DNA from 3 places in the Hydrogenophaga sp. L310 genome. Region 2 is predicted to be linked to each of the others. Evidence: predicted binding sites of a transcription regulator. Region 2 holds the regulator's gene; each other region holds the start of a gene.
What was found. The regulator FNR, encoded in region 2, switches genes on or off when oxygen is low (the NO sensors DNR and NnrR bind a similar motif). The targets are predictions, from matches to a motif close to TTGATNNNNATCAA.
Positions count from the first base shown of each region.

Region 1 (10,350 bases), on a different contig from region 2:
TTCAAGGGGTGCGGATGGCCCGCTGTGCACCAAGCTTGTGTCGCGAGGAGCCGGCGGCGCAAAGAAAAGGGGCATGCCACAAAGCATGCCCCTTTTTGGGTTGGGTGCGGCGCGGGCCGCGTGCCAGTTCAAGCCGCCTTTTCCACGTGCGCCTGACGCGTGTAGAGGAAGTCAATGACCGCTTTTCTGTGGTGCTGGTATCGCGGATCGTCGGCCAGGGCCACGCGGTGGCGCGGGCGCGGCAGGTCCACGTGCAGCACCTCGCCGATGGTGGCGGCGGGGCCGTTGGTCAACATCACGATCTTGTCGGACAGCAGCACGGCTTCGTCCACGTCGTGCGTGACCATCACCACCGTGCTGTGCGTGCGGGCCACGATGTCGAGCAGTTCGTCCTGCAGCTTGGCGCGGGTCAGTGCATCCAGCGCGCCGAAGGGTTCGTCCATCAGCAGCACCTTGGGTTCCATCGACAGCGCCCGGGCAATGCCCACGCGTTGTTTCATGCCGCCGGAGATTTCACCGGGGCGTTTCTGCGCAGCGGCGGTCAGGCCCACCAGGGCCAGCGCGGCGTCGGTGCGCACCTTCAACTGGATGCGGGTTTCGGTGCGGCTGAACACACGCTCGACCGCCAGGAAGACGTTCTCGTAACAGGTGAGCCAGGGCAGCAGCGAGTGGTTCTGGAACACCACCGCGCGCTCGGGGCCGGGGCCGGCGATCTCGCGGTCCGCGCAGAGCAGCACACCGCTGGTGGGCGTGGTCAGGCCGGCGATCAGGTTGAGCAGGGTGGACTTGCCGCAACCCGAGTGGCCAATCAGCGCCACGAACTCGCCCTTGGCGACCGTGAGGTTGATGTCCTTGAGCGCGGGGAAGAGACCCTTCTTGGTCTTGAAGGTCTGCTCGACGCCCTGGATGTCGATGTACTTGGCTTCGTTGCTGTTGCTCATGACTTCACCTCTTCGAACGTGAACAGGGTGGCGAGTTTGATCAGGGCGAATTCGAGCAGCAGGCCGACGATGCCGATGACGAAGATCGCGATGATGATGCTGGAGACGTTGAGGTTGTTCCACTCGTCCCAGACCCAGAAGCCGATGCCCACGCCGCCGGTCAGCATCTCGGCCGCGACGATCACCAGCCAGGCCGTGCCCACCGCCAGGCGCACGCCGGTCAGCAGGTAGGGCAGCACGGCGGGGAACAGGATCTTGGTGAAGATCTTCCACTCGCTGAGGTTGAGCACGCGCGCGACGTTCATGTAGTCCTGCGGCACGCGCTGCACGCCCACCGCGGTGTTGATGATCATGGGCCAGATGGAGCAGATGAAGATGGTCCAGATGGCGGCCGGGTCGGCGCCCTTGAAGACCAGCAGGCCGATCGGCAGCCAGGCCAGCGGCGAGACCGGGCGCAGCAGGCTGATGAGCGGGTTGAACATGCGGCTCAGAAACTCGAAACGCCCGATGGCGAAGCCGGCGGGAATGCCGACCGCTGCGGCCAGACCGAAGCCGATGGCCACGCGCTGCAGCGAAGCCAGCACGTTCCAGCCCACGCCCTGGTCGTTGGGGCCGTTGCTGTAGAACGGGTCAGAAAACACCGTGACGGCCTGCGCCCACGTTTCCAGGGGTTTGGGGATGCCGGTGTTGCCGGTGCTGGCGATCAGTTGCCAGACCAGCACCAGGCAGGCCAGACCCAGCACGGGCGGCAACACCGCCATCCAGAAACCGCGGAAATCGCGGCTCGCGGCCGATGGCCGGGCGCTGACCGCGGCGGGTGCAGCGGGGGCTTCGGTCTTGGGTGGGCTCATGGCTTTTCCAATGGGGCTGGCATGGGACGTGGCGGGCGGCGCGATGGCCTCCAGCGGTGAATGAAAAACGGCGGAAACCATGGTCATGGGTCCTTTCAGTGCAATGCAACGAGCGAGATGATTTCAATCCAAGAACGCCGCGGAACCGGCTTTGCCGGGCCGCCAGCGTTGCCCCCCTTGGGGGGTGACGGCCGAAGGCCGGCGCGGGGGGTTACGCCTTGATACTGAAGCCATCGGCGTACTTCGCGGGGTCCTTGCCGTCCCACACGATGCCGTCCATCAGCTTGCTGCTGCGCATCGGGTCCTTGGGCACGCTGATGCCCATGGCGCTGGCGACCGACTTGTACAGATCGATCTGGTTGATCTGCTTGGCGATGCCGAGGTAGTCGGGGTGGCTCTTGATCAGACCCCAGCGCTTGTGCTGCGTGAGGAACCACATGCCGTCGGACAGGTAGGGGAAGTTGACCTTGCCGTCGTTGAAAAACTTCATGTGGTTGGGGTCGTCCCAGGTCTTGCCCATGCCGTTCTGGTAGCGGCCCAGGATGCGCTGGTTGATCGCGTCCACACCGGTGTTGATGTAGGACTTCTGCGCCACGGTCTCGGCCATCTTCATCTTGTTCTGCAGGCCGGCGTCGATCCAGCGGCTGGCTTCGAGCACGGCCATCATCACGGCGCGCGTGGTGTTGGGGTACTTTTGGGTGAACTCGGCCGTGGTGCCCAGCACCTTCTCGGGGTGGTCGCGCCAGATGTCCTGCGTGGTGTTGGCGGTCACGCCCACGCCGTCCATGATGGCGCGGTGGTTCCAGGGCTCGCCGACGCAGAAGCCGTCCATGTTGCCGATGCGCATGTTGGCCACCATCTGCGGCGGAGGCACGGTGATCAGGCGGGCGCCCGAGATCGGGTTGATGCCCGCGGCGGCCAGCCAGTAGTGCATCCACATGGCGTGCGTGCCGGTGGGGAAGGTGCCGGCAAAGGTGTAGTCGCGCTTGTTGGCGGCCATGAACTTGGCCAGCGACGGGCCGTCCACGGCGCCCTTGTCGGCCAGTGCTTTGCTCAGCGTGATGGCCTGGCCGTTGTTGTTCAGGCTCATCAGCACGGCCATGTCTTTCTTGGGGCCGGCGGTGCCCATGTGCACGCCGTAGACCAGGCCGTAGAGCACGTGGGCGAAGTCGAGCTCGCCGTTGACCAGCTTGTCGCGCACGCCGGCCCAGCTGGCTTCCTTGCTGGGGATGATCTTCACGCCGTACTTCTTGTCGAAGCCCAGCACCGAAGCCATCACCACGCTGGCGCAGTCGGTCAGGGGAATGAAACCGATCTTGACCTCGGTCTTCTCCGGGGCGTCGGAGCCGGCGGCCCAGACGCCGCTGTGGCCCAGGGTGGAGAAGAAGGTGGCGGTGGCCGCACCCTTCTTGATGAAGTCGCGGCGCGAGGCCTGTGCCGGTGTCCCGGGCACGGTCGCCACGGTGGGGGTGGTGCTGCTGGCGGTCATGTCCAACTCCTTGCTGATGAAAAAAGCGGTGGCCAAAAACAAAACGGCGCCCATTTCCAGCCCAGCTTGGTGCGGGCTTGAAATGGACGCCGTTGTCCTGTGTGTCTCGGGAGACTTCGGGATCGCGCCGCCATTGGCGCTCACCCTTTGCGTTTTATCAAGCAGGGACCGTGCCAGATGAAAGGCATCTACCGTGTCGGAACCCGAAGAAGCTTGTTATTCAAGGACAAAATGGCTTTTCAGGGCACGTGGCTGGTGTCGGATCGGCCGCCAGCGCGGTGAAATTCCGGTGCGTTGGGGGCCTCAGCTTGGTGCACCGGCGGGGTGCGGCACGGGTTTTGTGCGCTGCAGCACGGCGTGTGGCTCAGCGCCGCCGATCGGGCAGCACCTCGGCCATGGACAGCACCGCTTCGGCCACGTCGATGAGGCGGCGGTTCTGGTTCATGGCCATCTGGCGCAGGGTCTTGTGGGCCTCGGCCTCGCTCAGGTTGCGGTGTGCCATCAGCAGGCCCTTGGCGCGTTCGACCAGCTTGCGTTCGTTGAGGCTGGCGCGCACGGTGTCGAGCTCGTCGCTGACGGCCTGCAGGCGGCGCGACTGGTCCTGCACCAGATCGAGGATCGAGCGGTCGAGCTGCACGCCATAGCCCTGCGCCGGGCCGGGGCCGCTCACGTGGTCGGGCACCGGGTCGTGGAAGAACGAGAGCGCGTCTTCGGGTTGCACGGCGGCCGGGTGGATGCCCTCGAAGGCCTTCAGCTCGGCCAGGGCGGCCTGGGTCTTGTGCTCGCACAGGCGCTGCAGGCTGTCGGCGAGCCGGTCCTCGACCGTCTTCATGCGGTCCATGCGCAGGCTGCAGCAGTTGAACCAGGGCTGGCTCTGGTTGGCGTCGAGCGGGCTGCCGTCGGCGGCGGTGCAGAGCACGCGGCGCATGCGCTCGAGTTCGGCCCGGGCGGCCACGGTGTCCTGGTCGGCGGTGGCCCAGAGCGTGGCGAGTTCGTCGCTGGCGAATTCCTTGAACACCTGCAGGCAACGCTCCTGCGAGTCGATCAGGTGCAGCAGGCGCTGCTGCCCGGCGCTGTCGGCACGGCCGCTGGCATACAAGGCCGAGCCGGCAGCGCGCTCCTGGCCGGCGAACTCCTTGCCCTGCATGAAGTTGAACAGCGCCACCAGATGGCGCGAGATGGCGGGGTCGCTGGCGCTGTCGGCTGCCTCGAACACCACCGCGATCAGGCCGGCGATCAGGCGCACGTAGGCTTCGGTGGTTTCGCGCGCCGTCCAGGCCTGGGTGTCGATGCGCTCGCGCAGGGCGGGCAGGGCGTCGAGCCCGTGCAGCACGTAGGCGATGCGGCTGAACAGGCGCGCGCCGTGGCCGAGGTGGGCGGCCTGGGTGTCGAGGCTGTCAAAGCAGCAGCGCAGCTCGGCTTCGGTGGCCCGGCATTCGGCGATCTGCTGCTGGCGTGGTTCGGCAAAGCGGGTGCCCTGTGAGCCGAGGAACAGGTTGGACAGGCCGCGCTCGCGCTGCAGGCCATGCACCAGCCGGCCGGTCACGTTCACCAGCGCGCTGGTGAGGGCGAGCTGACGCAGCGCGTCGATCTCGCAGCGCTTGGCGGCGATGAGGAAGTTCAGGCCCGATTTGAGGGGCAGGGCGGAGGGGGTCATGCTGGAATCGGATCAGCAATAACTGTGCCGTTCGCCGCAGAGGCGCGGCTTTCAGCGCGAGCCGGGCTGCCAGGCCCGGACAGTATCCGATGGTCCCGCAGGCCGGGGTGCCTGCGGTGTCAGGCCTGGGCGGCTTCGCTTTCGCGTGGGATCCGGGCCAGCGCGGCATCCGGCATCAGCTGCGCGCGCAGGCCCACCACGCCGCCCACCATGATCAGGGCCGGGGGCTTCACGCCGTGGCTCAGCGCCAGCTGGGGCAGATCGGCCAGGGTGCCGGTGATGCAGCGCTCGTCGGGCAGGGTGGCCTTTTCCACCAGCGCCGCCGGTGTGTCGCCCGGCAGGCCGTGGGCGATCAGCTGGCGGCAGATCTCGGGCAGGTTGTTCACGCCCATGTAGAGCACCACGGTCTGGCGCGGGCGCGCGAGCATGGGCCAGTCCATGTCGAGGCCGCGCTCGTCGCGCGTGTGGCCGGTGGCCAGCACCAGCGCACAGGCGTGGTCGCGGTGGGTCAGCGGTATGCCCACCGACGCGGCCGCGCCCTGCGCGGCGGTGAGCCCGGGCACGACGGTGAAGGGGATGCCGGCCGCTGCCAGCGCCTGGGCTTCTTCGCCGCCGCGGCCAAAGATGTAGCCGTCGCCGCCCTTGAGGCGCAGCACCGCGCGCCCGCTGCGCGCGAGCCGCAGCATGAGTTCGATGATCGAGGCCTGGGGCAGGGTGTGGCGCGACGATTCCTTGCCCACATACACGCGGTCGGCACCGGGCGGCAGGAAGTCGAGCACGGCCGGGCTCACCAGGTGGTCGTAAAGCACCAGTTTCGCAGCCTGCAGGGCCTTCACCGCTTTCAGGGTGAGCAGTTCGGGGTCGCCTGGGCCGGCGCCCACCAGGGTCACCAGGCCGGGTGGGCGGTCGTCCGTTGCCGTGCCGTCCCCGGGCCAGCCGGGCGCCAGCCAGTGGCTGTGTTCCATCACGCTCATGGGGCTCTCTCCTGGGTGTTGTCTGGCGTTCATTGTTGTCAGGCAGAAAGCCAACGTCCTTGAACTGGTTCAAGGACAGGGCCCACGCGCCGCCCGACGATGGGCGCAGCTCGTTGACCGGCGATGGACAGCAGCCAGGCGAGCGGGTCTGACACCCCGGGAGGGCAGAGGGCCACATCCACAGCTGATCCAAGACGGAGAGAGAAAACCCATGAAACCCACCAAGATCATCCTGAGCTCGCTCGCGATGGCGGCCATGCTGGTTGCCGGCGGCCTGCACGCCCAGGACAAGAAGCACCTCAGTCAGCCGGAATCGAATTACCAGGCGGGCAGCTCGCCCATCGGCGACGAGCCCATGGTGCAGAGCGTGAACCCGAAGGCGCCGCCCATGACGCAGGCCGAGTTCGATGTGGCGCGCAAGGTGTATTTCGAGCGTTGCGCCGGCTGCCACGGCGTGCTGCGCAAGGGCGCCACCGGCAAGGCACTCACACCCGACATCACGGTCGGCAAGGGCACCGACTACCTGAAGGTCTTCATCGCCTACGGCTCGCCGGCCGGCATGCCGAACTGGCAGACCAGCGGCGAGATGACCGATAAGGAAGTGGACATGATGGCGCGCTACATCCAGCACGAGCCACCGACCCCACCCGAGTTCGGCATGGAGGAGATGAAGGCGACATGGAAGGTGATCGTGCCGCCCGAGAAGCGGCCCACCAGGAAGATGAACAACTACAACATCGCCAACATCTTCAGCACCACGCTGCGCGACACCGGTGAAGTGGCGCTGATCGACGGCGACACCAAGAAGATCATCAACATCGTCAAGACCGGCTACGCGGTGCACATCTCGCGCACCTCGGCGTCCGGGCGCTACCTGTTCGTGATCGGGCGCGACGCCAAGATCAACATGATCGACCTCTGGATGGCGACCCCCGACAACGTGGCCGAGATCCGCACCGGCCTCGAAGCGCGCTCGGTGGAAACCAGCAAGTACAAGGGCTTCGAAGACAAGTACGCCATTGCCGGTTCGTACTGGCCGCCGCAATTCGTGATCATGAACGGCGACACGCTGGAGCCGCTGAAGATCGTCTCGACCCGCGGCGTGACGGTGGACAAGCAGGAGTACCACCCCGAGCCGCGCGTGGCCTCCATCGTGGGCAGCCACTACAAGCCCGAGTTCGTGGTGAACGTGAAGGAAACCGGCCAGACCCTGCTGGTGGACTACTCCAACATCGACGCGCTGAAGGTCACCACCATCGGCACCGCGCGCTTCCTGCACGACGGCGGCCTCGATTCCTCCAAGCGCTACTTCATGGTGGCGGCCAACAACAGCAACAAGATCGCTGCGGTCGACCTCAAGGAGGGCAAGCTCACCAAGCTGATCGACGTGGGCAAGATTCCCCATCCGGGCCGCGGTGCGAACTTCATCCATCCGAAGTTCGGCCCCGTCTGGTCCACCGGCCACCTGGGCGATGAAACCATCGCCCTGATCGGCACCGATCCGGTGAAACACCCCAAGCAAGCCTGGACGGTGGTGCAGACCCTGACGGGTCAAGGCGGCGGTGCGCTGTTCATCAAGAGCCATCCGAAGAGCAAGCACCTGTATTCGGACACGCCGCTGAACCCCGATCCGAAGATCTCGCAATCGGTCGCGGTGTACGACATCAACAACCTGGAGAAGGGCTTTGTCGTGCTGCCGATCGCCGAGTGGGCGGGCATCAAGGACGACGGCGCCAAGCGCGTCGTGCAGCCCGAGTTCAACAAGGCGGGCGACGAGGTGTGGTTCGCGGTCTGGAGTGCCAAGAACAAGGAGAGCGCGCTGGTCATCGTCGACGACAAGACGCTCAAGCTCAAGGCCGTGATCAAGGACCCGCGCCTGATCACGCCGACGGGCCACTTCAACGTGCACAACACGCAGAACGACGTGTATTGAGCTCCCCCCTGCGCCGCTGACGCGGCTTCCCCCCTGAGGGGGGACGGCCCTGGTGGCCCGGCAAAGCCGGTTCCACGGGGCCCTGGGTGAAGTCACTTCGTTGCTGTGAGTCTTTTGATGGCCATGAACCTTCGTTTTCTGCTTTCGCTGCTGTTGGTGTCTCCGGCGTTTGCTGCGTCTGCGCAGCCCGCGGGTGAGCCGGACGCAGCGCGGGCGGTGGCGCTGGTGCGCATGGTCCGGCAGGACTGCGGGTCCTGCCACGGCATGCGCCTGACCGGTGGACTGGGCCCGGCCCTGACACCGGCGGCGCTGGCCGATTTCCCTATTGACAGCCTGTCCGCCGTGATCTTTCACGGGCGGCCCGGCACCCCCATGCCGCCCTGGCGGGCGATGCTCAGCGAGCCCGAGGCGCGCTGGATCGCACAACGCCTGCAACAGGGCTTTCCTGAAGAAATGGTGAAAGCACCATGAAACGCCGCACATGGCTGGCCACCGTGGCCACCCTGTCTTCCCTCGGCGCGCTGGGCCTGCTGCACGGTTGCGCTTCACCAGTCTTGCGCGGCACCGGCGACCTCGGCGTGGTCATTGGCCGCGCCAACGGCACGCTCTACCTCGTGGACACCACGGCCCAGGTGCTGATCGGCGAGGTGCCCGGCCTGGGCGACCTCTCGCACGCCTCGGTGGTGTTCTCGCGCGACGGCCTGTTCGCCTACGTGTTCGGGCGCGATGGTGGCCTCACCCAGGTCAACCTGCTGGAGCGCCGCATCACCCGCCGCGTGATGCAGGCGGGCAATTCCATCGGCGGCGCGATCAGCGCCGACGGCACGCTGGTGGCGGCGCAGAACTACACGCCCGGCGGCGTGAAGGTGTTCGATGCGCGCACGCTGGAACTGCTGGCCGACATCCCCGCCGAGTACGGTCCCGGAAAGCTCTCTCGCGTGGTCGGCCTGGTCGATCTGCCCGGTCGTCGGTTCGCCTACAGCCTGTTCGACGCCAACGCGATCTGGGTCACCGACTGTTCGGACCCACGCCACCCCAAGACACAGAAGTTCGAGAACATCGGCCGCCAGCCCTACGACGCGTTGGTCACGCCCAACGGCCGCCACTACATCGCGGGCCTGTTCGGCGAAGACGGTCTGGCCATGATCGACCTCTGGGCAGAAGATTGCCCCCAGGTCAGGGCTGCGCCCAGCCCGCTCCCCGAGGGGGGCAAGGAAACTTGGGGCGGCCCGGCGTTTCCTTGTCAGCCCAAGGTCCAGCGCATCCTCGGCGGTTACGGCAAGGGCCAGGATCCGCTGCCGGTCTACAAGATGCCGCACCTGCGCGGCTGGGCCGTGGCCGGGCGCCGCGCCTACCTGCCCGCCATCGGCCGCCACGAGGTGCTGGTGGTCGACACCGAGACCTGGGCCGAAGTCGGCCGCATCCCCGTGGCCGGCCAGCCGGTGTTCGTGATGGCGCGGCCCGATGGCCGGCAGGTGTGGGTGAACTTCTCCGTGCCCGATTACCACCGCGTGCAGGTCATCGACACGCAGAGCCAGCAGATCGTGCAGACGCTGGAGCCCGGCAAGGCCGTGCTGCACATGGAGTTCACGCCGCGCGGTGAAGCGGTGTGGATCAGCAGCCGCGACGACAACCGCGTGAGCATCGTCGACACGCAGAGCTTTGCCACCCGTGCGCGGCTCGATGTGCCCGCGCCCAGTGGCATCTTCTTCACCGCGCGCGCCGCGCGGGTGGGGTTCTGAGCCATGAGCGCCGCCCGGCCGTCCCGAAGGCGCTCAGCCCCGCGGTGCGCTGTACGGAGGGTAGTCCAGTGAACGCGCGCGATGCCTCTTTCTCCCCGATGAGCGCAGCCGATATGGCCCTGCTCAACACCTGGCAACACGGCTTCCCGCTGGTGCGCGATCCGTTCGCCCACATCGCCCAGGCGCTGGACCTGCGCGAGGCGGACGTGCTCGCAGCCTGCGAGCGGCTGCAGCGCGAAGGTGCCATCAGCCGCATCGGCGGGGTCTTTGCCCCCGGGGCCGGTGGCGCGGCCTTGCTCGCCGCCATGGCGGTGCCTGCCGAGCGCATGGCCGCGGTGTCGGCCACCGTGTCGGCCCACCCCGGCGTGAACCACAACTACGAACGCGAGCACGCCTTCAACCTCTGGTTCGTGATGACCGGGTGCGACGCGCCGGCCGTGGAAGCGGCCCTGTTGTCGCTGGAACAGGCCACGGGTCTGCCCGCGCTGCGCCTGCGCATGCAGCGCGCCTACCGCATCGACCTCGGTTTCGACCTGCGCCACAGCACCGCCGTGCGGCCCATGCGTGCGTCCAGCGGCGGCGCCGAGCCCATTGCACCGGCCGACCGGCCACTGGCCGAACAGGTTGAAGCGGGGCTGCCCATCACGGCGCACCCCTTCGACACCTGGGCCGAAAGAACCGGCCGGTCGGTGGTGGATGTGCTCTACACGCTGCAGCACTGGCTGGACGCCGGCACGCTCAAACGCTTCGGCGTCGTGGTGCG
Region 1 covers NZ_JBVPZA010000002.1:300,728-311,077, forward strand. The annotation lists gene AC0GNO_RS05150 (ABC transporter ATP-binding protein) at 129-941, opposite strand; gene ntrB (nitrate ABC transporter permease) at 938-1,873, opposite strand; gene AC0GNO_RS05160 (CmpA/NrtA family ABC transporter substrate-binding protein) at 2,004-3,281, opposite strand; gene AC0GNO_RS05165 (nitrate- and nitrite sensing domain-containing protein) at 3,646-4,938, opposite strand; gene cobA (uroporphyrinogen-III C-methyltransferase) at 5,058-5,912, opposite strand; gene AC0GNO_RS05175 (cytochrome D1 domain-containing protein) at 6,124-7,845, shown strand; gene AC0GNO_RS05180 (c-type cytochrome) at 7,969-8,316, shown strand; gene AC0GNO_RS05185 (cytochrome D1 domain-containing protein) at 8,313-9,587, shown strand; gene ahbB (siroheme decarboxylase subunit beta) at 9,686-10,350, shown strand, end outside.
Region 1: a site for FNR is predicted at 5,972-5,985, ahead of cobA (uroporphyrinogen-III C-methyltransferase). Genes of this name have one in related genera too.

Region 2 (10,350 bases):
GGGTCTCGCTGCCCAGCAACAGGCGCTTGAGGCCTCGACGACCATGCGATGCCATCACGATCAGGTCGCATTTGTTGCGTTTGGCCGCAGCGATGATGGCTTCGGCAATCAGATCGGATTTCACGGTGATTGGCTTGACCTTCACTTCGCGGAGCTGTCCCGCCGACTTCACGGCGTTGACCGCCTCCATGGCCTCGTCCTGCCACTGCTTTTCGATGCGGGCGACTTCCGCCGCGGCCAGGGCCACACCGCCCTCAAAATAGGTCTGCGGATAGCGCGGCACCACCTTGAGTGCCACCACCTCGGCACCTGTGATATCGGCCAGATTGATGGCGTGCTCGACGGCCATTTGCGACAGTTTGGAACCGTCGGTCGCCACGAGGATGCGCTTGTACATGGTCTTCTCCAGTGAAATTGTTGTTGGACAGACAATAGGCTAACAAAGACCGCCCTGGAGTGGTTGACTTAAATCAAGCGCCAGGAGCACCAGTTGAATTACCCTCAGCGCATGAACGAGGCCGTCACCGCGCCCCCGGTGGGGTCATCGCTTGGGCGTTCCTTGCCCAGCGATCTCGCGGCCCCTGGCCGCGTCGAGCAGACGGGTGAGGGCGCGGCTGTTCCCAGCCTGTTTGGTGCGCACCGAGGCCCCCTCACCGTCACCGACAACTTCGCTGTTCTGGACGACCCGGTCGAGCAGCAGGATTTCACCCAATTCTCCGAAATCGATGGCCGCCAGGTGGCGGAGTCGGTGTTGATGGTGCAGGGCATGTACTGCGCAGCCTGTGCCGACACGGTCGAATGTGCTTTGCAGGATCTGCCTGGTGTGCAGCTTGCCCGGGTGCATGCCGCCACAAGACGCCTGACGGTGCGCTGGGATCCGACCCAGACCCGCATGTCCAACCTGGCACAAGTGGTTGGCGAGACCGGCTACCGGCTGCTTCCGATGCAACAGGCCTTGTCGATCAGCGAACGCCTGCGCGAAACCCGCCGCGCGCTGTGGCGCCTCTTTGTCGCCGGCTTCTGCGCCATGCAGGTCATGATGTACGCATGGCCAGCTTACGTGGCCGCGCCCGGTGAGATCCCTCCCGACATTGACCAGTTGCTGCGCTGGGCCAGCTGGGTGCTGAGCCTGCCGGTGGTGTTTTTTGCCAGTGGTCCGTTTTTCAGCAGCGCCTGGCGCGACCTCCTGCGGGGCCGAGTGGGGATGGACACACCGGTATCCATCGGCATTCTGGTGACTTTCATCGCGAGCTCGGCAGCCACTTTTGATCCGACCGGTCCCTGGGGCCATGAGGTCTGGTTCGACTCGCTGACCATGTTCGTTTTTTTCCTGTTGGGTGGGCGCTACCTTGAACTCAAGGCGCGCGACCGAACGGCGGGTGCACTCGACAGCCTGATGAGCCGTCTGCCCGAAGTGTGTGAGCGACTGAAGCTGGACGGCAGCCTCGAATCGGTTTCGGTTCGACGACTGCTTGTGGGCGACGTGGTGCGCGTTCAGGCGGGTCAGGCGTTTCCGGGTGATGGTGAGGTCCGCAGCGAATTCGCGACGGTCGACGAGGCCTTGCTGACGGGTGAGTCACGCCCCGTCATGCGCACGCGTGGCCAATCGGTTGTGGCCGGCAGTTTCAACCTGGGCGGCCCGGTGCTGGTGGCCGTTCAGCGCCTGGGGCGCGATACCCGGTTTGCCCAAATCGTGGCGCTGATGGAAAAAGCATCCACAGAAAAGCCGCGGCTGGCGGTGCTGGCCGACCGTATTGCGGCGCCGTTCCTGGTGATGGTGCTTTTGGCGGCCGCCTTCGCTGGCTGGTACTGGTGGCAGATCGATCACAGCAAGGCGCTGGCGGTGGCGGTGGCGGTGCTCATCGTCACCTGTCCGTGTGCGCTCTCACTGGCGACGCCCGCAGCCATGCTCACGTCGGCCGGCGCGCTGGCCCGTCGCGGCATTCTGGTCCGCCGGTTGCAGGCCTTTGAGTCACTGGCTGGGATCAACACAGTGATCTTTGACAAGACAGGGACACTCACCCATGACCAGTTGAAGCTTCAGGCTGTGCGCACCAGGGACGGCGCGGATCCGGCCCACGTGCTGTTGCTGGCGGCTTCGCTGGCACAGGGCTCGCTGCACCCCGTATCACGGGCGCTGGTCCAGGCGCAGTTCGATGCGGCAGGTGCAGACTACGTGCCCATCAGCTTCACGGACATGCAGGAGATGGCGGGTCAGGGCATGCAGGCGAAACTGTTGGACGGAGGGCCACTGCGGCTGGGATCAGCCGCATTTTGTAGCGTCAACCTTGGGGCGACCGACGAAGTGGACGGCGCGCCTCTGGCCCATCTGGCTGACGGCCAGGGATGGCTGGCCACTTTCGAGTTTCAGGAAGGTTTGCGTGAGGACGCACAGGCCGCCGTATCCGCTCTTCGCGAATTGGGCATCCAGACCTGGCTGCTGTCCGGGGACCGTAAAGCCGCCGCGCGCCAGGTCGGGCAGGCGGTGGGCGTGGACCATGTCATCGCCGGCGCCACGCCGGAACAGAAGTTGGCCGAGGTGGTGAACCTCCAGTCCAGGGGCCACCGCCTGGCTATGGTAGGTGATGGCTTGAACGATGGACCGGTGCTGGCGCGAGCCGACACCTCGTTTGCTCTTGGGCATGCAGCTCCCCTGGCACAGGCCCAATCGGACTATGTGATCCAGGGCGGCGAAGTCATGGATGTGGTCTTGACGTTGAAGCTGGCCAGGTCCACGATGCGCATTGTGCGCCAGAACCTGATATGGGCCGCGCTCTACAACGTGGTCAGCATCCCGATGGCCCTGATCGGCTGGATGCCGCCATGGCTGGCCGGGTTGGGCATGGCGGGCAGTTCTCTGCTGGTCATTGGCAACGCGCTGCGGCTGGCGACTCATATTCCTGTCCGATCCTCGGATACCCAGTCCGGTATGGGGTGGCCGGCGTAAGATCGCGCTTGTTTTCGAACCGAGGTTTCCAGAGGTATTCACCATGGACGTTTTGTATTTGCTGGTTCCGCTCTCCGTGGTTCTGGTCTTCGCCATCATCGGCATTTTCTGGTGGGCGCTCCACGCGGGGCAATTTGACAACATCGAGCGAGAAGGCGAGCGTATTCTCCGAGGTGATTGACTTAAGTCAAGGCGGCTGGCAGGGTGCCTGTAGACACTCGCCAAGTGACATTTTTGAGGAGTTCTGTATGTCCGTGACAACAAAGGCCAGCCAACCGGCGGTCTACAACGATAGTGTGGTCCGCGGGTTTGCCGTCATGTCCGTGATCTACGGCGTGGTGGGCATGCTGGTGGGTGTAATCATCGCGGCCCAGTTGACCTGGCCCGAGCTCAATATGGGCATTGAATGGCTGACCTATGGTCGCCTACGTCCGCTGCACACCAACGCGGTGATTTTTGCGTTTGGTGGGTCGGTGCTGTTTGCTACCAGCTACTACGTGGTTCAACGAACCTGTCACACCGCCTTGTTCTCGAACAAGCTGGCCTGGCTGACGTTCTGGGGCTGGAATGCGGTGATCGTCTCGGCGGTGATTACCTTGCCCATGGGTCTGACCCAGAGCAAGGAATACGCTGAGCTGATCTGGCCGATCGACTTGCTGATCACTGTGGTCTGGGTGTCCTATGCCATCGTGTTCTTCGGCACGGTCGGCATCCGCAAGGTCAAGCACATCTACGTGGCCAACTGGTTCTTTGGTGCCTACATCATCACCATTGCCCTGCTGCACATCTTCAATAACCTAGCCATCCCGACCAGCGCCACGCACTCCTACTCGGCCTACGCCGGTGTGCAGGACGCCATGGTGCAATGGTGGTACGGTCACAATGCTGTGGGCTTCTTCCTGACCGCAGCCTTCCTGGGCATGATGTATTACTTCATCCCCAAGCAGGCCGAGCGCCCGGTTTACTCCTACCGCCTGTCCATCGTCCACTTCTGGGCGCTGATCTTCACCTACATGTGGGCAGGTCCTCACCACCTGCACTACACCGCGCTGCCAGACTGGACGCAATCGGTTGGCATGGTGTTCTCCCTGATCCTGCTGGCTCCCAGCTGGGGGGGCATGATCAACGGCATCATGACGCTGTCGGGTGCCTGGCACAAACTGCGTGACGACCCCATCCTGCGTTTCCTGATCGTGTCCCTGTCGTTCTACGGCATGTCCACTTTCGAAGGCCCGATGATGTCGATCAAGACCGTCAACGCGCTGTCGCACTACACCGACTGGACCGTGGGCCACGTGCACTCCGGTGCGCTGGGCTGGGTGGGTCTGGTGTCCATGGGTTCGCTGTACTACCTGATCCCGCGCCTATTCGGCCAGAAGAAGATGTACTCAGTGCCCGCCATTGAACTGCACTTCTGGGTGGCCACCATCGGCATCGTGCTGTACATCGCAGCGATGTGGATTGCCGGCGTGATGCAAGGTCTGATGTGGCGCTCGGTCAATCCCGACGGCAGCCTGACCTACACCTTTGTCGAATCGGTGAAAGCCACCTTCCCGTTCTATGTGATCCGTCTGCTGGGTGGTTTGCTGTACCTCGGTGGCATGCTGGTCATGCTCTGGAACGTCATCATGACGATGCGCCAGGGCCGTGTTGTGGACGTGCCTGTCCTTGCCGTCAACCCTGCACACGCCTGAGGAGTAAAAACATGGCAAACAACGAAAAAATCGAAGGCCACGGACGGATCGAGACCAACAACTTCCTCATGATCGTGTTGATCACGCTTGTGGTGGCTGTGGGTGGTCTGGTTGAAATCGTGCCCCTGTTCTTCCAGAAGTCCACCACCACACCGATCGAAGGCCTCAAACCTTACAGCGCACTGCAGCTGGCCGGTCGCGATGTGTATGTCAGCGAAGGTTGCTACAACTGCCACTCGCAGATGATTCGCCCCTTCCAGGCCGAGACACTGCGTTATGGCCCTTACTCGGTCGCTGGCGAGTTCGTGTACGACCGTCCATTCCAGTGGGGCTCCAAGCGCACGGGTCCTGATCTGCATCGCGTGGGGGGCCGCTACAGTGACGAGTGGCACCGTGTGCACCTGAACAACCCGCGTGATGTGGTGCCTGAATCGAACATGCCTGCCTACGCCTTCCTGGGTGAGAAATCGGTGGATGCGGACAGCATGCCCAAGCGCATGGAAGTGCTCCGCACATTGGGCGCTCCGTACTCCGATGAGGAAATCGCCCAGTCGGTCGATGCGGTGAAGGGCAAGACCCAGATGGAAGCCGTGATCGCTTACTTGCAGGTACTGGGTACCGCTCGCAGCGCTGTCCGTCCGGTAGCTGCCGAAGTCGCTCCAGCGCCCGCCGTTGCTGATGTGACGCCAGCGACCGAGGCTGCTGCACCCGCGGCTGAAGCCGCGCCGGTTGTTGAACCAGCTCCCGCGGCGGCGACTGGTACCAACCAGTAAACGCGGAAGGCCCTTCATGGACATCAACGATCTCCGCAGCATTGTCACGGTGGTCAGCCTGCTGACCTTCGTGGGCATCGTGGTCTGGGCCTGGTCCAAACGCAACCAGGCTGGTTTTGACGAGGCAGCCCAGCTGCCCTTCACTGACGACTAAACCGCGGCACCAACAAGAGAAACATCATGAGCGACTTTACAAGTGATTTCTGGCACCTCTACGTGGGTGGACTGACGCTGATCAGCATCATCGCCTGCCTGGTCCTGCTCTGGATCAGCGGCACTACCAAGGCGACCACCCATGCCGACAACACCACCGGGCACGTCTGGGACGGCGACTTGGCGGAGATGAACAACCCGCTACCCAGGTGGTGGGTGTATCTGTTCGTCATCACGGTCATCTTCGCACTGGCCTATGGTGCGTTGTATCCCATGTTTGGCAAATTTCAGGGTGCACTGGGCTGGAGTTCGCAGGGTCAACACACAGCTGAAGTTGCCAAGGTGGAGGCGGCAATCGCCCCCATCTACGCCAAATTCAGCGGCATGACTCCCGAGCAGATTGCTGGTGACTCCGAAGCCATGGCAATCGGTGAGCGCCTGTTCATGAACTACTGTGCCCAGTGCCATGGTTCGGATGCGCGCGGTGCCAAAGGCTTTCCCAACCTGACCGATAACGACTGGCTGGGTGGTGGTGATCATGCGACCATCAAGACGGTCATCACGCAGGGCCGTGTCGGTGTCATGCCCCCAATGGCTGCTGCCGTGGGCAGTGCTGAAGACGTGCGCAACGTGGCGAACTATGTGCTGAGCCTGTCTGGCAGTCCTCACGACTCCGTGCGGGCCACCCAGGGAAAAGAGAAGTTCGCTGCTTGTGCGGCATGCCATGGCATGGACGGCAAGGGCATGGCTGCGGTGGGTGCAGCCAACTTAACCGACGGAATCTGGCTTCACGGCTGGGGCGAAGAAGCCATCGTGCGTGCTGTGAACAACGGGTTCAACAACCAGATGCCTGGGCAGTCGGCCTTGTTGAACGAAGCACAGATCAATGTGCTGGCCTCCTATGTCTGGGGCATGTCCAACAAAGCGGCCAATTGAGCGTTTAAAGAGAGTCGCAGCGGTCGAGTCGACCGCTGCGACTCTTTTCCATTTTCCAACCTCGGGTTCTTCGTGAGTTCCGCCAAGCCAGCCACCAGCGCCAATCCGACCACCATCATTCCCATCGTCCCGGAACCGCCGCCCAAAGGGGTTCCTGCAGACGATGAGGTCATGGTTTCGCTCTACGCCTCGCGCAAGAAGATATACCCACGATCTGTCTCGGGTCTGTTTTCTCAGTGGCGCTGGATCACAGTCTGGATCACCCAGATCGTTTTCTACGGGTTGCCTTGGCTAGAGTGGAATGCCCGACAGGCGGTGCTCTTCGATCTTGAGGCGCGCCGTTTTTACATTTTTGGCTTGGTACTGTATCCGCAGGACTTCATTTACCTGACGGGTCTATTGGTCATTGCAGCCCTGGCATTGTTCCTGTTTACGGCTGTTGCCGGTCGTTTGTGGTGTGGTTACGCCTGTCCACAGACGGTCTACACCGAAATTTTCCTCTGGATCGAAAAAAAGGTCGAGGGTGACCGCTCGGCGCGCATGCGTCTGGACGATTCGGCGTTTTCAGCTGGCAAGTTCGGGAAGAAGTGGTCGAAGCACGCACTCTGGATTCTGTTCTCGCTGTGGACCGGTTTTACCTTTGTCGGCTACTTCACACCGATTCGGGAGTTGGCCGCGGTCTCGCTGGCCGCTTCGCTGGGGCCGTGGCAGACTTTCTGGATATTTTTCTACGGTTTTGCCACCTACGGCAACGCTGGCTTCATGCGCGAACAGGTTTGCAAATACATGTGTCCTTACGCGCGCTTCCAGAGCGCGATGTTTGACAAGGACACGATGATCGTGACCTACGACGAAAAACGCGGTGAACCGCGTGGCCCGCGCTCGAAGAAGGCCGACCCCAAAGCACTGGAACTGGGTGCCTGCGTAGACTGCACGCTGTGTGTTCAGGTTTGTCCGACGGGCATCGATATCCGCAACGGTCTTCAGTACGAGTGCATCGGTTGTGGTGCCTGTATCGACGTCTGCGACGAGGTGATGGACAAGGTGGGCTATCCGCGTGGACTGGTCAAATACTCGACCCAGAACGGTATTGCACAAGGATGGAACTCCCAGCAGATGATCCGTCGGGCCATGCGTCCGCGGGTTCTGGTGTACACAGGCATCCTGTTGGCCATCAGCCTCGCGGTTATGGTCAGTCTGTTTCTGCGCAAGCCACTCAAGGTTGATGTCATCCGGGACCGCGGTGCGTTGGCACGCATGGTGGAACAGGGACGCATCGAAAACGTCTTCCGGTTGCAGGTGATGAACGCGACCGAGCGCTCACAACGCTATGTGATCGGTGTTTCCGGGTTGCCGGGCATTGCCATTGCGTCGGAAACAGAGATTGAAGTATTGCCGACGGAAGTACGCTCTGCGGTCATGCGGGTCCAGGTTCCCCCGGGAACCGCTGCCACTGGTTCCCATTCCATCTATTTCGAAATCCAGGCTGTCGGAGATTCGGGCACACGTGTCACCGAAAAAGCGGCCTTCCTGGTACCGCGCTGAGCACCACTTTCAGTCAACCCGTTTCAAGATTCTCTATGAACACCACAATACTCAAAACACCGGTCAATGAACAGCTCCCGATTCCTTGGTGGCGCGTTCCCCACATGTGGCTGGTGGTGGGGGGGCCATTGGTGGTTGTTGTGGCCGCCATCATCACGGCCGTCATTGCAGTGAAGGGCGCAGACCCGGTGCTCAACAAGGCCGACTTTGAGCGCGACCTGAAGGCGGCCCAGATGCTGGACGGACAAGCTCGTGCCGAAGCGCTGATTCAACTTCAACCGGCTCACCAGGCTCGGAACCACGCAGCCTCCCCTGTGGTGCCACCGACGAAGTAATAGCGCGTGCTGCGACTATCCCAAGCCATGGCCTGAACGACTATGCACCGGTTATGCCCGGAATCGATCACAACAACACCCGAGGAGAAACAGGAATGACGGCTCAACGATGGATGTGGATTGCGTGGCCCGCATTTTTGGTGGCGGCGGTTCTGGAGATGATCGTGTTTGCCATGATCGATCCGAGTGATCTTCACTGGTTTGGGGCTCCTCTGGAGTTGTCTCGTCCAGCGGTCTACACGCTGGCATTTTTCACCTTCTGGATCGTGGCCATGGTGTCGAGTGCACTCACCTCTTTGCTGTCCATGTCACCTTTTGAAGTGAACCGGTGTCCTGTCCCGCCGGATCAGCGGCCGCGGGATTGTGCCAAGAATGAATCTTGTTCCTGAACGCTCCTGCAGATCTCCAAAATAAAAAACCCCAGCGGAGTGTTTCCAGCTGAGGCTTCCTGTTGGGACAGATGTTGGGTTCAGTGACCGGTCGGGGGGGGCACGATCAGCTTGAGCCCTTCGGTGTTTTTGATGTGGACGTAACGCTGTTTGACCTCGATGATGCCTTCGTCCACGAACTTGGAAAAAGTGCGGCTCACCGTCTCCAGCTTCATGCCCAGGTAGCTACCAATTTCTTCGCGTGTCATGCGGAGAATCAGCTCGGACTGGGAGAAGCCGCGGGCGTGCAGGCGCTGAACCAAGTTCAGCAGGAACGCCGCGAGGCGTTCTTCTGCGCGCATGCTGCCAAGCAGCAGCATGACACTGTGGTCGCGCACAATTTCGCGGCTCATGATCTTGTGCACATGGTGTTGAAGGGTGGTGAACTCTCGGGAGAGTTCCTCGACTTGATCAAACGGCATCACACAGACTTCAGCATCTTCCAGTGCGATGGCATCGCAGGAATGGCGGTCGCTCACGATGCCATCCAGGCCGATGATCTCTCCGGTCATCTGGAAGCCGGTCACTTGATCCCTGCCATCGGCCGTGGTGACACAGGTTTTGAAGAAGCCGGAACGCACCGCGTAAAGCGAGGTGAACCGGTCACCCGTACTGAAAAGTGCCGACCCGCGTTTGATGCGTCGCCGCGCCGAAATGACATTGTCGAGCTTGTCCATTTCGTCTGGGTTGAGACCCATGGGTAGACACAATTCTCGCAGGTTGCAGCTCGAACAGGCGACTTTGATGCTTTGTGCGTCCATAAATTATCCGGAAATCGGTGGTGAGCTTAACGCATAGCTGGGACTTGTGTCGAGGAAATGACCGCGCGCCAGGCCCTTCGTGGGAGCGATGGCTTGCGAACACACCGGGGCTTGATCAAGATCAAGGGAGGATCTGCGAGCCTGGTGCACATTCGGGGCTCAGCATTGGAGAACAGTTTGTGAGTCACGCCATTTCCGATGAATTGCTCAAGCGATTCGATGTTCCCGGTCCGCGGTACACGTCGTACCCGACAGCTGACCGCTTTGTGGAAGCGTTCACCGAGGGCGACTATATACAAGCGCTGGAGCAGCGCAGAGCCGGCTCGTTGGCCCTTCCGCTCAGCATCTACGTACACATTCCGTTCTGCGAGTCGGTCTGCTATTACTGCGCCTGCAACAAGGTCATCACCAAACACCACGAACGGGCGGCCGAATACCTGCGCTACCTGTCACGTGAGGTGGAGTTGCAGGTCCAGCATTTTGGGAAGGGGCACAGCGTGTCCCAGTTGCACCTGGGTGGCGGCACGCCTACCTTTCTGTCCGATGCAGAGCTTGAGGATCTCATGACGATGATCCGGCGCAACTTCAAGTTGGTGCCGGGTGGCGAGTACTCGATCGAGGTGGATCCCCGGACCGTGACCGACCAGCGGCTTCAGACCTTGGCGAGACTGGGCTTCAACCGTCTCAGTTTTGGTGTCCAGGATTTCGACCCTGCCGTTCAGAAAGCGGTGCACCGCGTGCAACCCGCTGAACAGGTGTTCGCGCTGGTGGACACTGC
Region 2 covers NZ_JBVPZA010000001.1:33,449-43,798, forward strand. The annotation lists gene AC0GNO_RS00155 (universal stress protein) at 1-397, opposite strand, end outside; gene AC0GNO_RS00160 (heavy metal translocating P-type ATPase) at 509-2,947, shown strand; gene ccoS (cbb3-type cytochrome oxidase assembly protein CcoS) at 2,991-3,128, shown strand; gene ccoN (cytochrome-c oxidase, cbb3-type subunit I) at 3,196-4,641, shown strand; gene ccoO (cytochrome-c oxidase, cbb3-type subunit II) at 4,653-5,414, shown strand; gene AC0GNO_RS00180 (cbb3-type cytochrome oxidase subunit 3) at 5,431-5,568, shown strand; gene ccoP (cytochrome-c oxidase, cbb3-type subunit III) at 5,595-6,503, shown strand; gene ccoG (cytochrome c oxidase accessory protein CcoG) at 6,576-8,048, shown strand; gene AC0GNO_RS00195 (nitrogen fixation protein FixH) at 8,084-8,383, shown strand; gene AC0GNO_RS00200 (hypothetical protein) at 8,479-8,772, shown strand; gene fnr (fumarate/nitrate reduction transcriptional regulator Fnr) at 8,853-9,572, opposite strand; gene hemN (oxygen-independent coproporphyrinogen III oxidase) at 9,752-10,350, shown strand, end outside.

Region 3 (10,350 bases), 150 kb from region 2:
TCGGACGGCACGGCGTGCACAGCGACTTCAGCGAGGGCCGGATGACGCGCAAACGCCGCCTCCATCTCGAAGCTGGAAATGTTCTCGCCGCGCCGGCGCAGGTAGTCTTTCTTGCGGTCCACGAAGTAGAAAAAACCTTGTTCGTCGAACTTGCCAATGTCCCCGGTGTGCAGCCAGAGGTTGCGCATGATCTTCAGCGTGTCTTCGGGCCGGCGCCAGTAGCCCATGAACATGATGTCGGGGCGCAGCGGACGCACCACGATCTCGCCGGACGTGCCGGCGGGCACCTCGCGGTCGAGGTCGTCCACGATGCGCACGTCGAAGTCGGGGATGCGCGTGCCCGACGAGCCGGGCGCCGCGTATTCGCCACCGGCCAGCGAGGTGATTACCGCCGCCTCTGTGAGCCCGTAGCCGTTGCCGCCCACTTGTTTGGCACCGAAGCGTTCGCGCCAGATGGCCTTGACTTCTTCGGTGAACGGGTTGCCGCGCACCGTGTGGATCTGCCCCTTGCAGCGCTGTCCCGCTTCGGTGTCGGGCGCGTTGGCCAACATGGCGCCCATGCTGCCCAGGATGGAGGCGATGGTCGCGCCGCTGCGCTCCACCTCGGGCCAGAAATTCGACACCGAAAAGCGCGGAACGAAGGCGACGCGGGCACCCACCAGGATCGACGCCAGCACGCCCACGCACATGGCGTTCATGTGGAACAGCGGCAGCGGCGTGATCGTGACGTCATGTTCGTTGGCCGGGCCGGCGCGCAATTGCAGGCGCGCCAGGTTGCACATGTAGTTGTAGCTGATCATGCAGCCCTTGGACGGCCCGGTCGTGCCCGAGGTGTAGATCAGGCAGGCCAGTTCCCAGGGGTTGGGTTTGCGCTCGAAAGCGCTGTCGTCGTGGCCCCGGTGTCCGTTGAGCGACGCCAGTGGCAGGGTGCCGCAGCGCCCGTCGCCGGGCTCGCCCCGGGTCAGCACCAGCTTCACGTCCGGCAGCCCGTCCGACACGGCCGCGATGCGCTCGGCGTAGGTGGCTTCGCAGACCACGAGCGCCGCCCCGGCGTCTGCGATCTGGTGGCGCAGGAATTCGCCCTTGAGCGCGGTGTTGATGGGCACGCTGACGGCGCAAAGCTTGTTGATGGCGAACCAGCAGAGCACCGCGTCGACGTTGTTGTCGAGCATCGTCACCACGGTGTGCCCAGGTTGCACACCCAGCGCAGCCAGCGCATGGGCCAGGCGGGTCGATTGGCGGTCAACATCCCCGTAGGTATGAAATTCCCCCGAAAAATCGAGCAGAACCCGGTTGGGGTGTTTCGAAACAGCGCGCTCAAGCGCTGCGATGACCGTATCCTGTTGCCCAAGAGACCACGAGTCGGGGTTGCCGATGCCTGCCATGTGAAAAGCTCCAAGCCGTGCCGAAAGGCACAAAAATTCTATATTCAGACGAATATTCTATATACAGACTCATTCATTGGGTGTGCTGGTAAACCCTTGAATGTGCTGGCCGCAAAATCTCCCTTCGACCTTCAGAAAGTATGAATATGAGTCTCAAGAGCACGAACAAGCGGACCTCGGTCGCTCCGGACGCCGATGACAAGCCCAAAAGCAAGCGACCAGCATCAGCTGTTGCGCAGGTGGATGCGCAAGCCAAGCCCAATGGCAAATCGTCCCGCCTCAAGGTGGTGAGCAGTGCCGCTTCAGTGCCTGTGAAGACGATGGTCGCGAAGAAAAAAGCCGTGGCACCTGTCGCCGTGGCAAACAAGAGCCCGGTGGCCTCCACGCCGGTGGTCGTGAAGCGTTCGCGCAGTAATCGGCGCTCTGAGATAACGATCGCGAACATCCTGGCAGCCACCGAAAACATCGTGTTGGAATCCGGCGCCGAACGGATCTCGATTCTCGATGTCTGTCGAGCGGCGAATGTCTCTCGCGGAACGTTCTATCGCTACTTTGCGTCGCAGGATGAACTTCTGGATGCCTTCTCGCGCCACAAGCGGGAGCGGTTTCACGTGGCGCTGGCCGAAGCCGTGGAGTCCTGCCAGGATCCCGATGAACGTTTTGCGGCGCTGATTCGCTACCTGGACTACTACCTGGAACATGGTCGTGCGCGTCGGCTGCTGGTTGTGGCACCGGAGTACGCCCTGGGGTTCTTCCGGCGCATCTTCCACGACTCGGTCGTTCGATTTCAGGACGTTTTGGGCGTGGTCTTTGACGCCTGGGAGGCGCGTCTCGGCGTCAAGCTTGACCGGGAGCTGGTGTGCGAACTGCTTATCCGCTATGTCCTCAGCGAGCAGCTGGTACCGGGTGACACGGATCGCAAGGCGCTGCCCCGTCGCATCGGACGGTTGGTGGAGTCCCTGACCGCAGGAACATCCTCTCGAGCCAGGCGGTGACCCGAGGGGCAATCGGGAGTCAACCTTCCATCACCTGGGAGCTTGCTCAGAAGCATCCTGCTGCAGCGCCGTTGCGATCCGTGCGAACAACTGCTTCATGGGCATCTCGGACGAGTGGTGGAGAAGAGGGTCTTGATGTGCCGAAAAGGCTTGGTAGACCGTTGCCCAGTCCGCACGGGTGAAATGCCGGCGTGCTGCTGGAAATATGACCGACTCCTCCAGTGACATGTGTTCCCAGATCGCGCCACTCAGGCGCTGGACAGCGGCGGTGATCGCTGCCGGGGCGTCAGCCTGGCCACTTTCCTGACGGGATAGGGCGTCGGACAGCGCATCGACCAAGCTGCTTTCCAGGGAGTGCTGCCGCTCCAGTTCGTCCAGTACGGCGTTGTGCTCTCCGGCGTGTTGCCGGAGCAGTCGAAAAATAAAATCCTCCTCCTTGGGGTGATGCAATACCGCCGGAAACTGGCGAAGGTATTTGACCATCTGGTACATCTGCACCACGTCTGGCGCCTTGCCATTGGCGCGTCCCGCACGGTCCAATTGCTGAAGTCCGCCCAGCACCGCTGCGATGGATCGATGTTCTCCTCCAATGATCGCGAGGGCGCGGTTGGCATCAGCTTGCTGGTCATTCGACTCGATGCTGGCCACATGCACAGGCAGGTCGGCGATCTGTAGCAGCCGATGGGTCACGCTGCCGTGCAGCCAACCCCGCAAACCTGGCAAGCGGCCGTGCGAGCTCACAAACAGCAGGTCGCAGGCATGTCGATGAGCCGCATCGAGAATGGCCTGGGCCGGATGGTCGCTGACGCTTGCATCGGTCGTACAAGCAACGCCGCCGATCTTTGCTGCGGTGGCGGCCTTGAGCAGAACAGCATGGCGGGGCATATTGCTTTCCTCAGCAAATGCCTGGTCGTCCAGTGAGTACAACATGGCGCCTTCACCGGTTGCCGTCAGGTCTGGCGCGGCGTGAAAGAAGGTGATTCGGGCGTCCAGAGCACGCGCGAATTCGACCGCGCGGGTCACGGTAGTCATCCCCAGGGGGGTGTCGTCCAAGGCGACAAGCAGGTTCTTGTACATCAGAAATCTCCATGTGGGACCAGTCTGCAGGGTGCCCAAAACGGGGCGTGTCATCAAGTCAGTGTTTTCGATAACTTGAACAGAATCGCATTTTCTGATTAATATAGCGTTGATGCAGCGCAAACCTTTGTCGAAAGTTCGGCAGTGGCCGCAGCTTCACCGACACACGAGACAACCTGGTTTTGGCCACCTCGGCCATGCCTGAACCTGAAAGAGACCACCATGCTGATCGACCTGCACGCCCACGCCCCGCTACCCGGGTACTACAACCAGCACCCGTTCTGGGGGCCGTTCTTCGAACGCCACCCGGACGGCGACGTCAAGCTTCGCGTCGGCCATTGGGTGCTGCGCCTCGGCTCGCCCGAGCGCAAGGCGGCTGTGGCTGCTGGAAATGGCCCGAGCGTCGAGGACTACATGGCCCGGTGGGCCGATCCGAAAAACCGCCTGAACGGCATGGACGCTGCGGGCCAGAACGCGCAGGTGCTGTCGGTGCCGTCGCACTGCTACATGTACTGGGCCGACCCGGAGTTCTCGGTCCGCTTTGCCACCAAGGTCAACGACATCCTGGCCGACTACTGCTCGGCGGCACCGGATCGCCTGATGTTCTGGGCCCATGCGCCGCTGAACGCCCCGCACGACGCCGCGAAGGAAATTCGCCGCGCCTGCACCGAGCTTGGCGCCAAGGGCCTGGTGGCCGGGGGCGCCAACTTCGGCGGGCTGGAAGCCGATTCGCCGCAACTCGATGTGGTCTGGAAAACGATGTGCGATCTGGATCTGCCGATCTTCATCCACGGCTACAACCAGTCGGTGACCTGGGGCATGCAGGCCAACCAGGACCCGTACGAGACCACGGCCATCGTGGGCATGAACTACGACGAAACGCGCTTCTTCTGGTACCTGATCAACGGCGGCGTGCTGGACCGTTTCCCCGACCTGAAGGTCTACATCACCCACGGTGGCGGCTACATCCCTTACCAGCTCGGTCGTCTGGCCCAGACCAACCGCAACCTGGATGTGAAGTTCAACAAGAAGCCGGTTGAGGAGTACCTGAAGAATTTCTGGTTTGACGTGGAGCTGCACGAAGTGCCGATGCGTCAGGCCCTGGTCGACATCATCGGTGCCGACCGCGTGCTGTACGGCAGCAACTTTGGCGGCAGTGACGCCGTTCGCCACGACCTGACCGATGGCCTGCGTTTGTCGGATGACGATCTGCAGAAAATCCGATGGAAAAACGCGTGTGAACTGCTGCATCTCGACCCGGCCAAGCTGGGCAAACCCGCTGTCAAAGCTGCCCCATGAAACTCGCCCGCTGCACCGATGGCGGCGCTCCGTTCTGGGCGCTGGTGAACACCGAACGCGGAGAGCTTCGCCCGATCGTGGGCGGCGTGCCCGACTGGGGGCCGGCGGTCACGCGCGGTGAAGGTGAGGCCGCACTGCCATTCACTGGGGCCGTGCTGCCCATGGGTTCGGTGAGGCTTCTGCCGCCGATTGAGAAGACCAACCGTGTGGTGGTGGCCGGTGCCAACTACGCCAAACACCTCGCGGCCGATTTCGGCATCAAGAGCCACAGCCAGCCCATTGCGTTTTTGAAGGCCTACGGGGCACTCATCGGCGCCAACGACACGCTGCGTTACCCGCCACTGACCCAGGAGCTGGACCACGAGGTGGAGCTGGTGGCGGTGATCGGTGATGTGGTCAACCGCCAGGACCCGATCGCCAGTGTGTTGGGGTATACCGTGGGCAACGACGTGAGTTCGCGTGACCTGCAGCGCAGCGGACCACCCGGTGTGGGTATGGACCTGTTTGCGGCCAAGAGCGGCGACCAGACCACGGGGCTCGGCCCCTGGATCGTGACCCGCGATGAATTCCCGCTGGAAGGCAAGCTGTCGTTGCGCCTGTTGCTGCGCGTGAATGGCGACCTTCGGCAGGACGGCGACACCGCCGAAATGACCTGGAACGTGGCGGAGTTGGTGAAGTTCGTGGACGAGCGTTCGAGTTTCGAAAGCGGCGATGTCATGTTCACCGGCTCGCCCGCCGGCACGGCGCAGGGCTCCGGCAAATTCCTCCGGGTGGGTGACGTGGTCGAGGCCGAAATCCCGGGCATTGGCGTCTTGCGCAACACCGTCACGGCGACGCAATAAACACTCAGAAAGAAATCAAATGAGCATCACGCAAAACAAAGTGGTCGTCGTCGGTGGCGGCCTGATGGGCACGGGCATTGCCCATGCCTTCGCCAGTTCGGGGTTCGCCACCGTGCTGGTGGACAGCAACGAGGCCGCGGCCGCCAAGGCCCTGGCCGCTGTGGCCAAGATCCTGGACGACGGCGTTCGCCTCGGCAAACTCGATGCGGCGGTGGCCGAGGCCGCCAAGGCCCGCCTCACCACACAAACCGATCTGGCCACCGCGTGTGCGGGGGCGGCGTTGCTGGTCGAGACCGTGACCGAAAACATCGTGGTGAAGAAGCAGGTGGTGGCCACGGCCGCCGCCCACATGCTGCCCGACGCCCTCATCGCCAGCAACACCTCGGCGCTGAGCGTGACCGAGATCGCCACGGCCGTCCCCAACCCGGAGCGGGTGGTGGGCATGCACTTTTTCAACCCGGTGCACAAGATGAAGCTGGTCGAACTGGTGCGCGGCATTGCCACCAGCGACGAGGCCGTGGCCTTGAGCCGAGCCTACAGCGACGCCTTGGGCAAGACCTCGATCGTCGTCAACGAATCGCCGGGGCTGACCACCAGCCGCATGTCGGCCATGCTGGGCAACGAAGCGATGTGGATGCTGCAGGAAGGTGTGGCCACGGCCGAAGACATCGACACCGCGCTGCGCATGGGCTTCAACCACCCGATGGGGCCGCTGGAGCTGGGCGACTTGACCGGTTGGGACACCCGGCTGTCGGTGCTGCGCTACCTGCATTCCACCCTGGGTGACAAGTTCCGACCGTGTCCGCTGATCATCAAGATGGTGGCCTCCGGTCGCCACGGCCGAAAGACCGGCGCAGGCGTGTACCAGTACGACGACAAGGGCCAGCGCGTGCCCGGCTCCGGCCTGAAAGCGAGTGTTCTGTGAGCCGCGTGGATGTCGTGATCGTCGGGGCGGTTCGCACCCCCGTCGGAAAATTCAAGGGCAGTCTGGCGGGCGTTCGCGCCGATCACCTGGGGGCCGTGGTGCTGGACGAACTCATCACCCGTGCCGGGCTTGAACCGGAGCTGGTGGACGACGTCATCTTCGGCTGCGTCACCCAGGTGGGCGAACAGTCGGCCAACATCGCGCGCACCGCGCTGCTGGGGGCCGGCTGGCCCTGCACGATTCCCGGCCTGACCATCGATCGCAAATGCGGATCGGGTGAAGAGGCCGTGCACCTGGCCGCGGGCCAGATTGCCTTTGGCTCGGCCGACGTGGTCGTGGCCGGCGGTGCCGAGAACATGAGCCGGGTGCCCATGGGCAGCAACCGCAGCATCCACGGCGAGGCTTTTGGCTGGATGGCCGCCGACCGTTACGAAATGACGGGTCAAGGCGAAGCCGCCGAACGCCTGTGCGATCAGTGGGGACTGGTGCGCGAGGAGCTCGATGCGTTCGCGGTGGAAAGCCACCGCCGCGCCGCCGCCGCTGCGCTGGCCGGCCATTTCCAGAAAGAAATCGTGTCGGTGCCGGTGGCGCAAGTGCGAGAGAAGGGCGCCGAGGGCGAGGCGCCCCTGTTCTCTGCGGACGAAACCATTCGCCCGGGCACGGCGGCCGAAAAGCTGGCGACCCTCAAGACCAGTTTTCGCACCGACGGACGCCTGACCGCCGGAAACTCGTCACAGATTTCCGACGGCGCGGCCGCGTTGCTGCTGATGTCCTCGGCCAAGGCCGAGTCGCTGGGTCTTAAGCCCCGCGCCCGCATCCGCGCCATGACCACGGTGGGCTCCGACCCCACACTGATGCTGACGGGGCCGATCGCGGCCACCCGCAAAGTGCTGGCACAGGCCGGCCTCACGCTGGACGACATCGACCTTTTCGAAATCAACGAAGCGTTCGCGCCGGTACCGATGGTGTGGATGAAAGAGCTGGGGGTTTCCGCCGAGCGGCTGAACGTGAATGGCGGCGCCATCGCGCTGGGCCACCCCTTGGGGGCCAGTGGCGCGCGCATCATGACGTCGATGCTGCACGAGTTGGAGCGCCGCGGAGGCCGCTATGCGCTGCAGGCAATCTGTTGTGCCGGTGGCATGGCCACCGCCACACTGATCGAGCGTCTGTAACCGTGGCGCGCCTGCCGCTGGTGTCCCTGGCCGATCTCCCGGCGCCGCTGGGCGAGGCCGTGCAGCGGGGCGTGGACACCCGCATGCTCAGCTCCACCGTGCCGGTCCAGGTGTGGGCGCACCGGCCGCAGGCGGCGCTGGCCTGGCTGGCGCTGCTGGACCAGTTCCACAACCATGGGGTGCTGGACGCGCGCCTGCGCGAGCTGGTGCGTTTGCGCATCGCCAGCATCACGCAGTGCCAGGCCTGCCAGCTGGCGCGCAAAAGTGACCGTGTGGATGCGCAGGACATTGAAGCCCTCAACTGCCTGCAAACCGGCAGCGAGCACTTCACGCCAGCCGAGCGCGCGGCGCTGACCTACGCCGAGCTGTTCGCGGCCGACGCACACGCCATTGACGAACAACATTTCGCCGCGCTGGCGGCGCACTTTTCGACCGCCGAAACCGTGGATCTGCAGATGTTCTGCGCCTTGATGCTGGCCGGCGGCCGCATGACGTTGGTTCAACAAGCCTACGAGGAACTACCCCGATGAGCTCATCGATCTTCGACATCACCCTTCAAGCCCTGGACGGCTCCGATACCAACCTCGCACCCTTCAAGGGGCAGGTGATTCTGGTCGTCAACGTCGCGTCCAAATGCGGGTTGACCCCGCAGTACGCCGGCCTGCAGGCTCTCTACGACCGGTTTCACCACCGTGGGCTGCAAGTCACGGGATTTCCGTGCAACGACTTTGCCGGTCAGGAGCCGGGAAGCGAGGGCGAGATCCGCGACTTCTGCGACACCGAGTACCACGTGAACTTTCCGTTGTTCTCCAAATTGCGCATCAACAGCAAACCCCGCCACCCCCTGTACGCCGCGCTCATTGCCGCGCAGCCACAGGCCCTGGCGTCCGGCGATTCGCTGCTGCGCAACACCTTGAGCAAGCACCAACTGCTGCCCAAGGGCGACACCGATGTGATGTGGAACTTTGAAAAATTCCTGATCGACCGCGACGGTGCCGTGGTGGCCCGTTTTGCCCCCGATGTGACCCCCGATGACGCACGGCTGATCTCGGCCATCGAGGATGCCCTCGGTTGATCCGGCGGCCCGCGGCGAGCGTTCCCGGTTCGGGTGGACGCTGCTGACGCTGGTCGCTGCCCAGGTCGGTTTGCACGGCTGCCTCAACGGCATGCGCATGACCATCCCCTTGCTGGCGGTGAACGAGGCGCGTGGCGCGGCCGTGATCGGGGTGTTGATGGCCCTGTTTGCCGTGTTCCCCTTTTTGCTGGCCATTCCCGCCGGCCGTCTGGTGGACCGGCGCGGGTACCACCTGGCGACGCGCATCGGCGCCTTGCTGGCGCTGGTGGGAGCGGTGCTCGCTGCGCTGAGTTCCCATGTGTGGGCGTTGGGCGCTGCTGCTGCCATGGTGGGCGCCGGCTCCGCGATGGGCATGATTTCACTTCAGCGCACCGCCGGCCGGCTGGCGCGGGGCGAGGCCGAACGCCTGAAAATTTTCAGCTGGGTGGCGCTCGCCCCGTCCATCGCCACGTTTGTGGGCCCCTTGCTGGCGGGCGCGCTGATCGACCATGTGAGCTACCGCGCGGCCTTTGTCGGGTTGGCGCTGTTCCCCTTGGGGACGTTGCTCGCAACCACCCGCGTGCCTGCTGAAGCACCCCGGGCGCCGGGCAAACCGGTCGCCGCGCCACAGAAGGCGTGGGATCTGCTGGGGAACAGCGATCTTCGGCGGCTGTTCTTCATCAACTGGCTGATTGCCGCTTGCTGGGACGCCCACGCGTTTGCCCTGCCGATCCTGGGCCATGAGCGGGGACTGAGCGCGTCCGCCATTGCCATGGTGCTGGCCAGCTACGCCGTCACCTCGGCCTCGGTGCGCCTGGCGATCCCGTTCATGGCGGAGCGTTTGCAACCCCGGTGGGTGATGACCGGTGCGCTGGCGCTGACGGCATCGGTTTTTCTGCTCTACCCCTGGCTGGACAGTGCGTGGGCCATGGCCGTCTGTGCCGGCACCATGGGCCTGGGGCTGGGGGCCATCCAGCCCGCGGTCATGTCCAGCCTGCACACCTTCACCCCGCCCGAGCGCCAGGGCGAGGCGCTGGGGCTTCGGTCCACCGTCATCCACTTCTCCACCCTGGTGATGCCCTTGAGTTTCGGCGCCGTGGGCGCGGTGCTGGGTGTCGCGCCGGTGTTCTGGATGACCGGGGCGGCGCTGTCTGCGGGCGCCTGGGCCGCGTTCGGCTTGCCGTCACGGGCCAAGCACGCCGGATGAGTGCGGCACACCGCAGTGCTCCGCTGCCGATCACCCAGAAGAATTCACCGCAAGGACACACCATGCTGAAGCTGTATCACTCACCCGGTTCCAACTCGGCGCGCATCCTGTGGCTGCTGGAGGAGCTGGGGGCCGACCGGGAGGTCGTGGTGGTGAAGTACCCACGCAACGACGGCAGCGAGGCCGATCCGCGCAACCCGCATCCGCACGGGTTCACGCCGGCGCTGGAACACGAGGGCCACCTGGTGTCGGAAACGGCGGCCATTGCGCTGTACCTGACCGATCTGCATCCCGAGGCGGAAGTCGGTGTCCCGGTGGGCCATGCGCTGCGTGGTGCCTACCTCACCTGGTTGTTCTATCAGGTGGGCTTGACCGAACCGCTGGTATACATGAA
Region 3 covers NZ_JBVPZA010000001.1:184,529-194,878, forward strand. The annotation lists gene AC0GNO_RS00935 (ATP-dependent acyl-CoA ligase) at 1-1,385, opposite strand, end outside; gene AC0GNO_RS00940 (TetR/AcrR family transcriptional regulator) at 1,532-2,380, shown strand; gene AC0GNO_RS00945 (universal stress protein) at 2,411-3,457, opposite strand; gene AC0GNO_RS00950 (amidohydrolase family protein) at 3,680-4,756, shown strand; gene AC0GNO_RS00955 (fumarylacetoacetate hydrolase family protein) at 4,753-5,598, shown strand; gene AC0GNO_RS00960 (3-hydroxyacyl-CoA dehydrogenase) at 5,618-6,523, shown strand; gene AC0GNO_RS00965 (thiolase family protein) at 6,520-7,695, shown strand; gene AC0GNO_RS00970 (carboxymuconolactone decarboxylase family protein) at 7,698-8,225, shown strand; gene AC0GNO_RS00975 (glutathione peroxidase) at 8,222-8,770, shown strand; gene AC0GNO_RS00980 (MFS transporter) at 8,757-9,956, shown strand; gene AC0GNO_RS00985 (glutathione S-transferase family protein) at 10,019-10,350, shown strand, end outside.
Region 3: a site for FNR is predicted at 3,567-3,580, ahead of AC0GNO_RS00945 (universal stress protein). Genes of this name have one in related genera too.